DNA from 2 places in the Pectobacterium wasabiae CFBP 3304 genome. Region 2 is predicted to be linked to the other one. Evidence: predicted binding sites of a transcription regulator. Region 2 holds the regulator's gene; the other holds the start of a gene.
What was found. The regulator LexA, encoded in region 2, represses DNA repair genes until DNA is damaged. The targets are predictions, from matches to a motif close to TNCTGTATGTACATACAGNA.
Positions count from the first base shown of each region.

Region 1: A7983_RS17230 (DNA translocase FtsK 4TM domain-containing protein) is a predicted target of LexA. The motif match lies at 3,519-3,538, and genes of this name have one in related genera.

Region 1 is NZ_CP015750.1:3,769,950-3,777,462, forward strand. Features, by position in the region: gene cydD (heme ABC transporter permease/ATP-binding protein CydD) at 1-1,204, opposite strand, end outside; gene trxB (thioredoxin-disulfide reductase) at 1,441-2,403, opposite strand; gene lrp (leucine-responsive transcriptional regulator Lrp) at 2,988-3,482, shown strand; gene A7983_RS17230 (DNA translocase FtsK 4TM domain-containing protein) at 3,597-7,052, shown strand; gene lolA (outer membrane lipoprotein chaperone LolA) at 7,301-7,513, shown strand, end outside.
Region 2 is NZ_CP015750.1:2,434,479-2,441,991, reverse strand. Features, by position in the region: gene A7983_RS11060 (glutathione S-transferase family protein) at 1-228, shown strand, start outside; gene A7983_RS11055 (LysR family transcriptional regulator) at 300-1,196, opposite strand; gene A7983_RS11050 (pirin family protein) at 1,309-2,007, shown strand; gene zur (zinc uptake transcriptional repressor Zur) at 2,114-2,623, shown strand; gene lexA (transcriptional repressor LexA) at 2,653-3,261, opposite strand; gene A7983_RS11035 (diacylglycerol kinase) at 3,372-3,737, opposite strand; gene plsB (glycerol-3-phosphate 1-O-acyltransferase PlsB) at 4,063-6,531, shown strand; gene ubiA (4-hydroxybenzoate octaprenyltransferase) at 6,673-7,513, opposite strand, start outside.

The DNA.
Region 1 (7,513 bases), 1.3 Mb from region 2:
AAGGCAGAAACCCCAATAGCGCGTTAAGCAGAGAACTTTTCCCTGCACCGCTGATGCCGACCAAGGCGATACGTTCGCCAGCACGGATATCGAAGGTTAACGGTTGGGTTAACGGCGTGCCATTGGGGGCGAGGACCACCAGGTCTTCCGCGCGGATGGCAATGGCGGTATCACTGCTGAATTCATGTGTGCCAAAGCCAACCGATTCGCCTTCTTCGGCTAAAAAGGTCACTAGTGATTCCGCTGCGCCGATAGCCTGAGCTTTGGCATGGTAGAAGGTGCCCAGATCGCGTAAAGGTTGAAAGAATTCCGGCGCAAGAATCAGCACGAGAAAACCGGCAAAGAGCGTCACGCCCATTCCATAATGGCCAAAATCTAGCTCCCCGAGATAAGAGAAACCGAAATAGACGGCGACAACCGCGATCGAAATAGAGGCGAAAAACTCCAGCACACCCGAGGAGAGAAATGCCATGCGCAGCACTTCCATGGTGCGGCTACGGAAATCTTCGGAAGCATGACGGATTTGTTCAGTTTCAGCCTGACCGCGATGAAACAGGCGTAGTGTCTCTATCCCACGCAGGCGATCGAGGAAGTGTCCGCTCAGGCGAGCCAACGCCAAAAAGTTACGTCGATTGGCATCCGCTGCGCCCATGCCGACCAGTGCCATAAACAGAGGGATGAGCGGTGCAGTCAGAAACAGAATCAGACCCGCTGCCCAGTTGAGCGGAAAAATGGTGATCAAGATAAGCAGCGGGATCAGTGCGGCAAGATACATTTGCGGCAGATAGCGGGCGTAGTAGTCCTGCATATCATCTACCTGTTCAAGGATCATCGTTGCCCAACTGCCGGCGGGTTTACCCTGAACCCAGGCTGGGCCAAGCTGCTGTAATCGATCCAGTACCAGTTTGCGGATGTGCTGTCGAACCGCTTGTCCGCAAAGAAAACCGACACGTTCACGCAACAGGTTGTTAAGCGCACGCAGAATAAAGGTGGCGATCAGCAGAAGGAAGGGGGAAAGCAGGGATTCTCGGGGGGCATGCTCAATGATCAAGGCATGAAGCAGAGTAGCTAATAGCCAGGCTTGCGCCACGATTAACGCGCCGCTCAGGAATCCAAGCAGCAGTGAAAGGCGTAACCACCGTTGTGCCAGCTTACTTTGTTGTTTCAGCCAAGCGGTTAGTTCTTGCTGTCTGGTTTTTTTCATCGGGCACCAGTTCGTTATGTTGCAGAAATGGACTTAACAGAAAATAACCATCATGTAACTGTTAGGTAACAAAATTATCTTCTATCATACAGAATGCCGCCATGTTACCGCGACAGGAACGCGCTGCAAATGAAAAGGAGAGGGGAAATGAGGGAGGCGATCAATTTTTGTGTTGCGGCAGGCAAATCGGAAGGAAGAAAACGGAACGGCCGCCGCCGCTCCGTTTCGGTATCGCACTACTTGTTGATGGTCAGTCCATCCAGGTAACGTTCAGCATCCAGTGCAGCCATACAACCTGTACCTGCGGAGGTAATCGCCTGACGGTAAATGTGGTCCATTACATCGCCTGCGGCAAAGACGCCAGGAATGCTGGTTTGTGTCGCGTTACCATGAATACCAGATTGCACTTTGATATAGCCGTTTTCCAGCGCCAATTGGTCGCCAAACACGGCAGTATTCGGGCTGTGGCCGATAGCGATAAACACGCCAGCCAGTTCCAATTCTTCAGCGGCATCGCTTTGCGTATCACGGATACGTACACCCGTTACGCCCATATCATCGCCCAGCACTTCATCCAGCGTGCGGTTGGTGTGCAGGATGATGTTGCCGTTTTTGACTTTGTCCATCAGACGGTCGATCAGGATCTTCTCTGAACGGAACGTTTCACGGCGGTGGATCAAATGGACTTCCGCAGCGATGTTAGACAAATACAGTGCTTCTTCGACAGCGGTATTCCCGCCGCCAACGACGGCAACTTTCTGATTCCGATAAAAGAATCCATCACAGGTTGCACAGGCGGAAACGCCTTTGCCTTTAAACGCGTCTTCAGACGGTAGGCCAAGGTAGCGAGCCGATGCGCCCGTGGCGATGATCAGCGCATCACAGGTGTATTCGTCGCTATCGCCGAATAGACGGAATGGACGGTTCTGCAAATCAACACGTTCAATATGATCAAAAATCACTTCGGTATTGAACTTGGTCGCATGGGCGTGCATACGCTCCATCAACAGCGGGCCAGTTAAATCGTCGGCATCGCCCGGCCAATTTTCTACTTCGGTCGTGGTCGTCAGTTGACCGCCTTTTTCCATACCCGTGATTAATACTGGCTGTAAATTCGCGCGTGCAGCATACACTGCGGCAGTGTAGCCAGCGGGGCCTGAGCCCAGAATCAATAACTTGTGATGTTTAACGGTACCCATGCTTTCCTCATTTCATGACGGCGGATAATGTTCATAGAACCAGCCTTTACGACAAACACGTGTCTTTAGCAACGAACATATCTACCACGAACAATGAGAACGATTGTAAGGAAATTACAAGAGTAAAAAAAGTATGCAGAAAAGTTGCTGGCTATTTGTTTAATCGTTAACGACGATGGAGATGATAAATTGCTGAAAAATCAGACGCATTCATAAGTAAAATGATTGAGCTTACCCCTGCGGATGGCTCTGGCTTATCGGATCTGGCAGTTTCTTCTGATTTTCGTTGTTTTACTTTGACAATCGGCTGTGCATTTGCGAAAACATCTAGGTAAGAGGAAATTTTTTGTATGTGGACAGTTAAAAGCTCGGCTTTTTTATTCGTTTTTGCGCAGGTAGGCCTTTGGGCCACGGATATGACGTGATGGTCTTCTTCGCGGGTGAGCAATACGTGGGGCGAGAGCGAAAAGTTAATGACTGTTGATAGACAAAATAGGCAGCGTGTCTTCTTTAAGGGTAACTCTGATACATGAGGTCTATCGGGGTAAAGCGGGTGCAGGGAAAAGTGAAGAGAGACAATAATAATGGTAGACACTAAAAAGCGACCAGGAAAAGATCTCGATCGTATTGATCGTAACATCCTGAACGAATTGCAAAAAGATGGGCGTATTTCCAATGTCGAGCTTTCCAAACGGGTTGGACTGTCGCCAACACCTTGTCTGGAGCGTGTACGTCGTCTGGAAAGACAGGGTTTCATTAATGGCTACACAGCGCTGCTAAACCCGCATTATCTGGATGCGTCACTGCTGGTTTTTGTTGAAATAACGCTAAATCGCGGTGCGCCTGATGTGTTTGAACAGTTTAACTCTGCGGTGCAGAAGTTGGAAGAAATTCAGGAATGCCATCTGGTTTCCGGTGATTTTGACTACCTGTTGAAAACGCGCGTACCGGACATGTCCGCTTACCGTAAACTCCTGGGCGAAACGCTGCTGCGTTTGCCGGGTGTAAACGACACCCGTACTTACGTAGTGATGGAAGAAGTGAAGCAAAGCAACCGTCTGGTCATTAAGACTCGGTAAACGCGTGGGTGCAAAACCCGATAAATTCAGCTACACTCCTGTGAATTTATACAGTCCCAGCGCCGGGTTTTCTCGGCGCTTTGTCATAAACCTTACAGGCCCCTGGAGAGACTCTTGAGCCAGGAATATACAGAAGATAAAGACGTTACCCTGAAGAAACTCAGCGGAACACGTCGTTTGCTTGAAGCGATTTTAATCGTTGTGGCACTTTTTGCCGTTTATCTCAGTGTCGCATTGCTTAGTTTCAGCCCCTCCGATCCCAGTTGGTCGCAGACTGCGTGGCATGAGCCTATCCATAACGTTGGTGGTGTGGCAGGTGCCTGGCTGGCGGATACGCTGTTCTTTATTTTTGGCGTTCTGGCCTATGCCATTCCACCGATTATGTTATCCCTGTGCTGGGTGGCTTTCCGCCAGCGTGATAACCACCAATCCATTGAGTACTTTACTTTTTCACTTCGCCTGATTGGGACGTTGGCACTGATCCTGACCTCTTGTGGTCTGGCTGCGTTAAATATTGACGATCTCTACTATTTTGCTTCCGGTGGTGTATTGGGAAGCCTGTTGAGCAGCTCAATGATTCCACGTTTCAATAGCATGGGGGCGACGCTGGTTCTGCTGTGTGTCTGGGGGGCTGGGTTAACGTTGTTTACCGGCTGGTCATGGTTAACGATCGCCGAAAAAATTGGCGCTGGAGTGTTGGGTTGTCTGACATTCATGTCAAACCGTTCACGTCGCGATGAGGACTATCGTGATGAGAATTATCGCGAAGAAAACGATCGTGAAGAGGATGAGAACGATGTGCTTAACCTGCATCACGATGAAACCTCCGGTGAGGCGATAACGCAACCGCGAGATGACGATGACGTTCTGTTTTCTGCCCCTTCCGTTGCTGATGCCGTACACGACACGGTGGCAGATAACGCGATAGAAGAGGCATCATCTTCAATTGAAAACGTGCCGACTGCTACACAATCGATGCTCTCGGCAGAAACGCCAGCGGCAGCATTGTCTGACTCGTCATTACCTGGCATTGTGTCGCCTGTTACGCCATCTGCGATTGACTCGACGCCACCGCTGAATCCGCCGCTGTATTCGTTTGAGATCCCTGAACCTCCTGTATCGATGCAGGAGAACGTAACCCCGCCTGAGCCCTATGGCAGTGCATCTATGCCTTACGGGAATGCTTACGGAAATAGTGTCGTACCGGCGATCGTAACGCCGCCAGTGGCTCAACCGTTTGCTGATCCGTCACAATCTGCACGTGATATCGATTTCAACGCGAATAACACCTTTATGCCGGCGTTCAGTGCTGATGCGGATGATAACCCGCAGATTAAACGCGGCGTAGGGCCGGAACTGCCACGTCCTAACCCGGTACGCATTCCTACTCGCCGCGAGTTGGCGTCATATGGAATCAAGTTACCGTCGCAGCGGCTGGCCGAAGAGCAAGCAAGGCTACAGGCGCAGAGCGATAGCGTAGAAACGGAATTGACGAACGACGTGTATCAGGAAGAGACACCGGATGACATCGCGCAGCAAGAAACTGCGTTGCAACAAGCGTATCTGGACCAGCAGCGCCAGCGTTATGGTGAAGCGTACCCGTTACAGGAAGACGATGAAGATGCACTTCTGCAAGCGCAGTTAGCCAGAGATTTCGCTGCGCAGCAGCAGTCTCGTTATGACGCCAGCGCGCCGCAGCCTGATGAGGAAGCCCCTGTTTCGCTAGCGTCACCTGCGGTCAGTGAGCCGGTTCACCCAACCCCTGTGGCTCCATATAACGCCTTTTCGTTCTCGCCGTTTAGTGCGGGGAATGAACACGAATCTGAACCGCATACGTTTAACGAATCTGAATCCCCGTATTCGCCGCCGTCCTATCGCGCCGAGCCAACGCTTCCACCGATGCATGCTGGTGAAGATGAGGATGACGACGAGGGGCGCAGCCCGCTGATGTTTGGTCAGCCAGTGCAACCGATGCCAGCGCCTATTGAGGAAGCGAAACAGGAAAATGCACTAGCGCACCATCCTGCAATGGATGGCCTGATTCATCCGTTCCTGGTGCGTAATGAACAACCGCTGCAGAAACCGACAACACCGTTGCCAACGTTGGATTTGTTGACTCCTCCGCCTGCCAGCGAAGCGCCTGTTGATAATTTCGCGCTGGAACAGACTGCGCGACTGATTGAAGCGCGTCTGGCTGATTTCCGGGTAAAAGCGGATGTGGTCGATCACTCTCCTGGTCCGGTGATCACGCGTTTTGAACTCGATTTGGCACCGGGCGTTAAAGCGGCACGTATCTCGAATTTGTCACGCGATTTGGCGCGGTCACTGTCAGTTGTTGCCGTGCGTATTGTTGAGGTGATTCCCGGTAGACCGTATGTTGGGCTGGAATTACCGAACGCGCATCGTCAGACGGTATATCTGCGAGAAGTGCTGGACTGCGACGCATTCCGACATAACCCTTCACCGCTGGCGATCGTGTTGGGGAAAGATATTGCAGGCGAACCCGTCGTTGCTGATTTGGCAAAAATGCCGCACCTGCTGGTTGCGGGTACCACGGGGTCGGGTAAGTCAGTTGGTGTCAACGCCATGATCATCAGTATGTTGTATAAAGCCACGCCAGAAGACGTGCGCTTTATCATGATCGATCCAAAAATGCTGGAACTTTCCGTGTACGAAGGCATTCCGCATTTGTTGACAGAAGTTGTGACCGATATGAAGGATGCGGCAAATGCGCTGCGCTGGTGTGTGGGTGAAATGGAGCGTCGCTATAAGCTGATGTCAGCGCTTGGTGTGCGTAATCTGGCGGGATACAACGAACGCGTGATGACAGCAAATGCGATGGGTCGTCCAATTCCCGATCCGTTCTGGAAGCCGGGCGACAGTATGGATATGACACCGCCAGTGCTGGAGAAACTGCCGTATATTGTCGTCATGGTCGATGAATTTGCCGATCTGATAATGGCGGTGGGGAAGAAGGTTGAAGAACTGATTGCTCGATTAGCACAAAAAGCGCGAGCTGCGGGGATTCACCTGGTACTGGCGACACAACGTCCTTCCGTTGACGTGATCACTGGGCTTATCAAGGCGAATATTCCGACACGTATCGCGTTTACCGTTTCGAGTAAAATCGACTCACGGACTATCCTCGATCAAGGGGGCGCGGAATCGCTCTTGGGAATGGGGGATATGCTGTATATGGCTCCCAACTCCTCGATCCCTGTCCGTGTGCATGGGGCTTTTGTGCGCGATGAGGAAGTCCACGCGGTGGTTCAAGACTGGAAAGCACGTGGTCGCCCTCAATATATCGATAATATCGTCAGCGGTGGCGACGATGGGGAAGGCGGGAGTCTCGGCCTTGATGGCGATGAAGAACTCGATCCTTTGTTCGATCAGGCCGTAGGATTTGTGGTCGATAAACGTCGTGCATCAATCTCTGGCGTACAGCGTCAGTTCCGAATCGGCTATAACCGCGCAGCGCGAATCGTTGAGCAAATGGAGGCTCAGGGCATCGTCAGTTCTCCTGGACACAATGGTAACCGCGAGGTGTTAGCGCCACCATCAATGGAATAACCACGCGGTATCAGTTGAAATCACTCCATCATAAGGGCTGCATGTGCAGCCCTTATGCAAAGAAGCGTAAAAGCAGTAATAAGCAGATAATTCATCTACCACTGTCCGAGTGGGTTCAGATAACATAGATTCATAAATCGCAATGGTTCACAAATAACTGTGATCTACAAAGAACATCGGCGTAACACTAAGCGTTTGGTCTTGATAAAAAAGGCCTGTTATATCAGGAAATACAAAGGATTATGCGTATGAAAAAGTGGTTAGCTATCAGTTGCCTGATTGCGGGAATGACGTCAACCGCTGTCTATGCAGACGCGGCAAAAGATTTGCAGGGGCGGCTCAATAAAGTAAACAGTTTCCATGCAAACTTCAGCCAGACCGTCACCAGCGCGGATGGCGCAGCGGTGCAGGAAGGGGAAGGTGAGCTGTGGTTAAAACGCCCTAATTTATTTAACTGGAAA
Region 2 (7,513 bases):
TTCAAATGCGATAAGTATCGCCTGAGCGATTATCCCAATCTGTTCGGCTTTCTGCGGGATATTTATCAGATGCCCGGCATCGCTGATACCGTCGATATGGCGCACATTCGTCATCACTATTATTGCAGCCACGGCACGATTAATCCGCACGGCGTGATTTCTCTGGGGCCAGAGCAAGACCTGAACCAGCCTCACCAGCGTGATAAAACGTTTGTCGATTTATACTAACGTTTTACGTAAAGCATGAAGTGCTGAGGCAAGGTGTGACCGCCACACCTTGCCGCAGGAAAGCGTGGAATTTAGGGTTGGTTCAGCAATTTGGGAATTTCGCGCAGGAACCAGGATTTCGCCTCGCCCATGCTGTCTCGTCGCCACGCCATAATAATCTGACTTTCCATCTGATGCTCTGGCCCAATCACCAGTAAACGCCCTTCGGCAATATCCTGCGCCACCATCGGATAAGGCATGGTTGCAACACCTAATCCAGCCAGCAATGCACGCCGTTTATCATCTAGCGAGCTTACCGTCAGACGCTGCTGCTTATCCAATAATTGCACCGTCAGCACCGGACGTTCACGCGCGGTATCCGCGACTGCAATTCCGCGGTATTTCACACGAGTCGCATCCGATAGCGGCTCAGGCTCCTGATGAATGGGATGCTCTGGGCTAGCGACATAAACGTTATTCATCGTGTACAGTTTGCGGGTATTCATTTCAGAAGACGCACGAAAATGCATGTCTGGCGCGATCACGATATCAGCGCGCCCTTGTTCAAGACGCTCCCACGCCCCTGCCAGTACTTCCGTCAGAATCGATACCTGCGTATTCGCTTTGAGCGCCAGTTTATCGATCAAGGGAAAAATCCGCTGAGTTGGAATCAGGGCTTCCGTCACAATCGTCAGGTGCGTTTCCCAACCGCGAGCCAGCGCTTCCGCATCCGTGGTGAGCTTATCTGCGGCTTCCAGCAAGATACGCCCGCGCTCCAACAGCATTCGTCCAACATTCGTGAATTTAGTACGATGCCCGGAACGATCGAACAACACCACATCTAACTCTTCTTCCAATTTTTGCATGGTATAGCTCAGTGCCGAAGGCACCCTACCCAGCTCGTCTGCCGCAGCGGCAAAGCTGCCACGACGATCGATCGCATCCATCACCCTCAGGGCTTCCAGCGTCAATGCTCGTTCTCTCGCCATCTTCGTACTCATTCAGGAATTTTGAACATACCGACCAGATTAACTAGCTAACAATCCAACGTCCACACAATTACTATCGGTTTAAGAAATAATTATCTGGGGGATAAAAATTATGATCACACGAAGAGCAGCGGGGCAATGCGGCCAAGCCGATTATGGCTGGTTGCAGGCACGCTATACTTTCTCTTTCGGTCACTATTTTGACCCACAGTTGCTGGGCTATGCTTCTCTTCGCGTGCTCAATCAGGAAGTACTGGCACCAGGGGCATCATTCCAGCCGCGAACCTACCCACGGGTTGATATCCTGAACATTATTCTTCAGGGCGAGGCGGAATACCGTGACAGCAACGGCGGCCATATTCAGGCTAAAGCTGGTGATGTTTTGTTGCTCGCCACTCAGCCAAACGTCAGCTACAGCGAACATAATACCAACACCAGCAAGCCGTTGACGCGTCTGCAATTATGGCTGAATGCCTGCCAGACCAGAGAGAACAGCCCATTGCAGCGCATGGGACTCAATTCATCAAGTCATACTCTGCTTGCCTCACCGGAAGGCGAGCAAGATAGCCTGCAACTGCGCCAACAGGTTTGGATCCACCATGTCGATCTCCAACCAAATGAGCAAAGCACGATAGTGCTACAGGGAAATCAGGCGTATCTCCAACTGATTCACGGTTCAATGGCGGTGAAAGGTGGCCAGCACAGTGAAGCATTACACTGCGGCGATGGAGCCTTCATCAAGGAAGAAACGACGTTGACGCTACAGGCAGACACTCCTTTGCGGGCACTGCTCATCGATCTGGTCGTGTAGTTCTTCTTTCCGTCGTCTTCGCAGGAAAACGCCACTCACTCGGCGTTTTTATTCAGTCGTGGTAAGATATCCGTCTTGTTCCTCAATGTGTCAGGGTGATATGACAATGGATTCAACCAAACAGGACAAACTTCTTGCCCAGGCTGAACAGATTTGTCAGCAGCGCGCGGTGCGTCTAACGCCACAGCGGTTGGAGGTTTTACGCCTTATGGCACAACAGGCGGGCGCTATCAGCGCGTATGACCTGCTGGATCTTCTGCGCCTCACTGAACCTCAGGCTAAACCGCCTACCGTGTACCGCGCACTGGATTTTTTGCTGGAACAAGGCTTCATTCATCGCGTTGAATCAAACAACAGCTATGTGCTGTGTCACCACATCGAAGACCACAGCCATACGTCTGCCCTTTTCATCTGCGATCGCTGCGGACAAGTCACGGAACGTCAAACCGAGGGTGTGGAAGAAACACTACGCAACTTGGCGCAGCAGTCAGGATTTACGCTGCGTCACAGCGTTGTGGAAGCACATGGGTTATGTGGAGACTGCCAGGAAGTGGCATCATGCAAGCAGCCGGATCATTGCGATCACGACCATACTGTTCCGATTAAAAAACGATAGCCCCGAGGGCTATCATTTTTTGCTAACGGTTAGCTCCAGTCGCTATTACGAATAACGCCAACCGCTAAACCTTCTATCGAAAAACTTTGCTGACGCAGGTCGACAACGATAGGGGCGAACTCTTCATTTTCAGCGAGAAGATGCACCGTATTACCCTGCTTCTTCAAGCGCTTCACTGTCACTTCATCGTCAATACGCGCCACCACAATCTGACCGTTGCGCACATCTTCTGTTTTATGTACGGCCAGCAAATCACCATCCATAATACCAATGTTTTTCATCGACATACCGCTCACTCGCAGCAAAAAATCAGCGCTGGGTTTGAACATAGCAGGGTCAACCTGATAGCGGCATTCGATATGTTCCTGTGCCAGCAGCGGTTCACCTGCGGCCACGCGCCCAACCAGAGGAATACCCGTCTCTTCTTCCATCAGTAGGCGAATACCACGAGATGCCCCCGAGACAATTTCAATCACGCCTTTACGTGCCAGCGCTTTCAGATGTTCTTCAGCCGCATTCGGAGAGCGGAACCCCAGTTGTTGGGCAATTTCCGCCCGCGTTGGCGGCATTCCGGTTTGCGCAATGTGATCGCGGATCAGGTCATAAACCTGCTGCTGCCTTGCTGTTAATACTTTCATTCCGCCCCCTGGTTGTTTATACAGTCTTGCTGTGAGTATATACAGGTAAGGCACAATTGGGAATCGAGATATAGGCAAAGCCCCTGACTTTTATTCATTTATGCGTGCCGTCAGGCAAAATGTTGCCAGAGAATGCTGCCCCACACGGCAGCGGCTAGCAAGATGGCAACAAAGACAGCCGCCGACCCGATATCTTTCGCCCGACCGGATAATTCGTGGTGCTCAAGGCCAATGCGATCGACGACAGCTTCAATGGCGCTGTTAGCCAACTCAAATAACATAATCAATACCACAGACCCGATAAGCAGCAGTTTTTCAACCAGCGTCACCGGCAGCAAACACGCGATAATAACGCCGACAATCGTCAGTATCGTTTCCTGACGGAATGCCGCCTCATGCTGCCACGCCTGCTTCAACCCCTTCAAGGAATAACCGGTCGCCTTAATAATCCGGGTCATCCCCGTTGCTTTATTCATTTATCCTCCATTTTTAGACTCTAAATAATTCGAGTTCCAGGCAGGCGGCAAGAGAGGGAATCCCGATGAGCTTACTCAAGTAAGTGATTCGGGTGACAAATCTGCCGGGAGCAGATTTGAACGCTGCTTGCAGCGGCCCTTCAGGGCGAGGCCCACGACGGGCCGAGTATTTAAACGCTGCCAACGCACATGCAACTTGAAGTATGACGAGTATACGCAAAATAGTTCGCATTTTAACGCACCTACGTTGTCTCATCACCACAGATCTCCGGCGCAGTTTCTGGTATCCTTGCGGCGCATTGCTAACAAGAGGCTCTACGTTGTTATGTCAGGTTGGCGTAAAATTTACTATAAACTATTGAATCTCCCACTGAAACTGTTGGTGAAAAGCAAAGTTATTCCTACAGATCCGGTGGTCGAGTTGAGGTTAGATCCCTCACGTCCTATACTCTATGTTCTGCCTTATAATTCCCAGGCGGATCTACTGACGCTACGCGCGAAATGCCTGGCATTGGGGTTACCCGATCCCTCGCAGTCGTTCGAATTCAATGGCGTCGAACTCCCCAGCCACGTATTTATTAATGACGGGCCGCGCGTCTTCCGCTATTACGTTCCCAAACAGAAATCTGTCAAGCTGTTCCACGACTATCTGGATCTGCACCGAGCCAATCCAGATCTAGACGTGCAGATGGTGCCGGTTTCCGTGATGTTTGGGCGCTCTCCAGGTCGAGAAGGCCATTCTCAGGCCACGCCACACCTGCGGTTACTCAACGGCATCGAAAAATTCTTTGCCGTACTGTGGCTAGGCCGTGACAGCTTTGTCCGCTTCTCCAGCCCGGTGTCGCTGCGCTATATGGCGACTGAGCATGGCACTGACAAAACCATAGCCCACAAACTGGCGCGTGTCGCGCGTATGCACTTCTCTCGCCAGCGTTTGGCGGCAGTTGGCCCACGTTTACCGGTGCGTCAGGATCTGTTTAACAAGTTACTGGATTCCAAAGCGATCAAGAAAGCCGTAGACGATGAGGCACGCAGTAAGAAGATTTCTCATGAGAAAGCGCAGCAAAATGCGATTGCGCTGATGGAAGAAATCGCCGCCGATTTCTCCTACGAAGCGGTGCGCCTGTCGGATCGCGTATTGAGCTGGACGTGGAACCGCCTTTATCAGGGGATCAACGTCCATAACGCCGAACGCGTTCGTCAACTGGCGCAGGATGGTCACGGCATTGTCTATGTGCCTTGCCACCGCAGCCATATGGATTACCTGCTGCTGTCCTACGTCCTGTACCATCAAGGCTTAGTCCCGCCGCACATCGCCGCAGGCATCAACCTTAATTTCTGGCCGGCAGGCCCGATCTTCCGCCGTCTTGGCGCGTTCTTTATTCGTCGAACCTTCAAAGGCAACAAACTCTATTCCACGATTTTCCGCGAATACCTGGGCGAGTTGTTTGCCCGTGGTTATTCCGTTGAATACTTTATGGAAGGCGGACGCTCGCGCACGGGGCGTCTTCTTGATCCCAAAACCGGTACGCTGGCCATGACCATTCAGGCCATGCTCAGAGGCGGCACGCGTCCTATCACACTGGTGCCGATTTATGTCGGTTACGAGCATGTGATGGAAGTCGGTACCTATGCGAAAGAGCTACGCGGCGCAGTGAAGGAAAAAGAAGGCTTTATGCAGATGGTGCGCGGTTTGCGCAAGCTGCGTAATTTAGGTCAGGGCTATGTGAACTTCGGTGAACCGCTCCCGCTAACAACCTATCTGAACCAGCATGTACCGCAGTGGCGTGATGCGATTGATCCCATTGAGGCACAGCGCCCAAGCTGGCTAACGCCGACGGTGCAAGATATCTCTATGGATATCATGGTGCGCATCAATAACTCTGCGGCAGCAAACGCGATGAACTTGTGCTCCACAGCGTTATTAGCATCGCGCCAGCGTTCACTGACGCGTGAGCAAATGCACGAACAGCTCGATTGCTACCTGCAACTGCTGCGTCAAACGCCTTACCACAAGGATATTACGGCTCCCAAAAAGACAGCGAATGAATTGCTGGAACACGCGCTGGGCATGAACAAATTCGAAGTGGAGAAGGACAGCATTGGCGATATCATCATTCTGCCACGCGAACAGGCAGTTCTGATGACGTATTATCGTAATAACATCCAGCATCTGTTGGTGTTACCGTCGTTGATCGCCAGCATCGTCATTCATCATCGTCGGATTACGCTTGCCGACGTTGTGCAACAAATCACGCTAATCTATCCGCTGCTGCAAGCCGAGTTGTTCCTGCATTATTCCAAAGAGCAATTACCGGACGTACTGGAAACACTAGCTAATGAACTGATTCGACAACAGTTACTGTGCAGCCGTGATGGCGAATTAGCCATCAATCCACCACGCATCCGTACACTACAACTGCTGTCTGCTGGCGTGCGTGAAACGCTACAACGTTATGCGATTACGCTGTCTTTACTGTGTGCAAATCCAGAAATCAACCGTGGAACGCTGGAGAAAGAAAGTCGGAATATGGCACAGCGTCTGTCCGTTTTACACGGTATTAATGCACCGGAGTTTTTCGATAAAGCAGTGTTCTCAACGCTGGTCGCCACGTTACGCACAGCCGGGTATATCACCGACAGTGCGGAAGCGGCGCAAGGCGATATTGTGGCAATCTACAGCATCCTTGGCGATCTGATCACTCCAGAAGTTCGGTTGACTATCGAAAGCGCCAGCTCACCCACCGAAATGGAAACAGCCAGTCAGACGGTGGAAGAAGCAAAGCAGGAATAGCCTGACCGGAGTAACGGGAAAATGGCGGATAACACGCCGCCATCAAGCCGTGGATGCGTTTAGCATAATAAACGTATCACAAAACATTCCGTCATAAAAAAGCAGCGAGAAATCGCTGCTTTTTTGTCTCTACCATCTACCTTACAGGCCGAACAGCACACCAATAAATATCGCCATACCTGCATATTTATTATTGTGGAATGCCTTAAAGCAGGCATCACGTTCACGCCCAGCAGTCAGTATTTGCTGATAGACAAACATCCCACCAGCCACCAGCAGAGAAATAGTGTAGGGGGTTCCCAGTCCGGTGATGTATCCCAAAGCCAATAACAACGCCAGCATACTAAGCTGCAATAACCCGATGATGACATTGTCAAAACGACCAAATAAGATCGCCGTGGATTTCACGCCGATCTTCAGGTCATCATCACGATCCACCATCGCATATTGCGTATCGTAAGCCACCGTCCAGCAAATATATGCCAAAAACATCATCCAGCAGGTTACCGGCAGGCTTTCACTGACTGCCGCGTAGGCCATGGGGATCGACCAACCGAATGCCGCCCCCAGCACAAACTGCGGCAGATGGCTGACCCGTTTCATAAACGGATAAATCCACGCCAGAGCCAGCCCGGCGACAGACAGCAGGATCGTCATCTTATTCAGCGTCAACACCAGACCAAATGCCAGCAAGACCAGAACCACAAACAGAACTTTGGCAGATTGCTCGCTCACCTCGCCGCTGGGCAATGGGCGAGAAGCGGTGCGTTTTACATGGCCGTCAAAATGACGGTCAGCATAATCATTGATGACGCAGCCCGCCGCACGCATAAGGAAAACGCCTGCGACAAAAACAAAGAGCGTCCACGGTGCAGGTGTTTTCCCTCCCGCCAGCCACAGTGCCCATAGTGTTGGCCACAGCAGCAACAGGGAACCTATCGGTTTATCAATTCGCATCAAGCGACAATAAGCCAGCCATTTC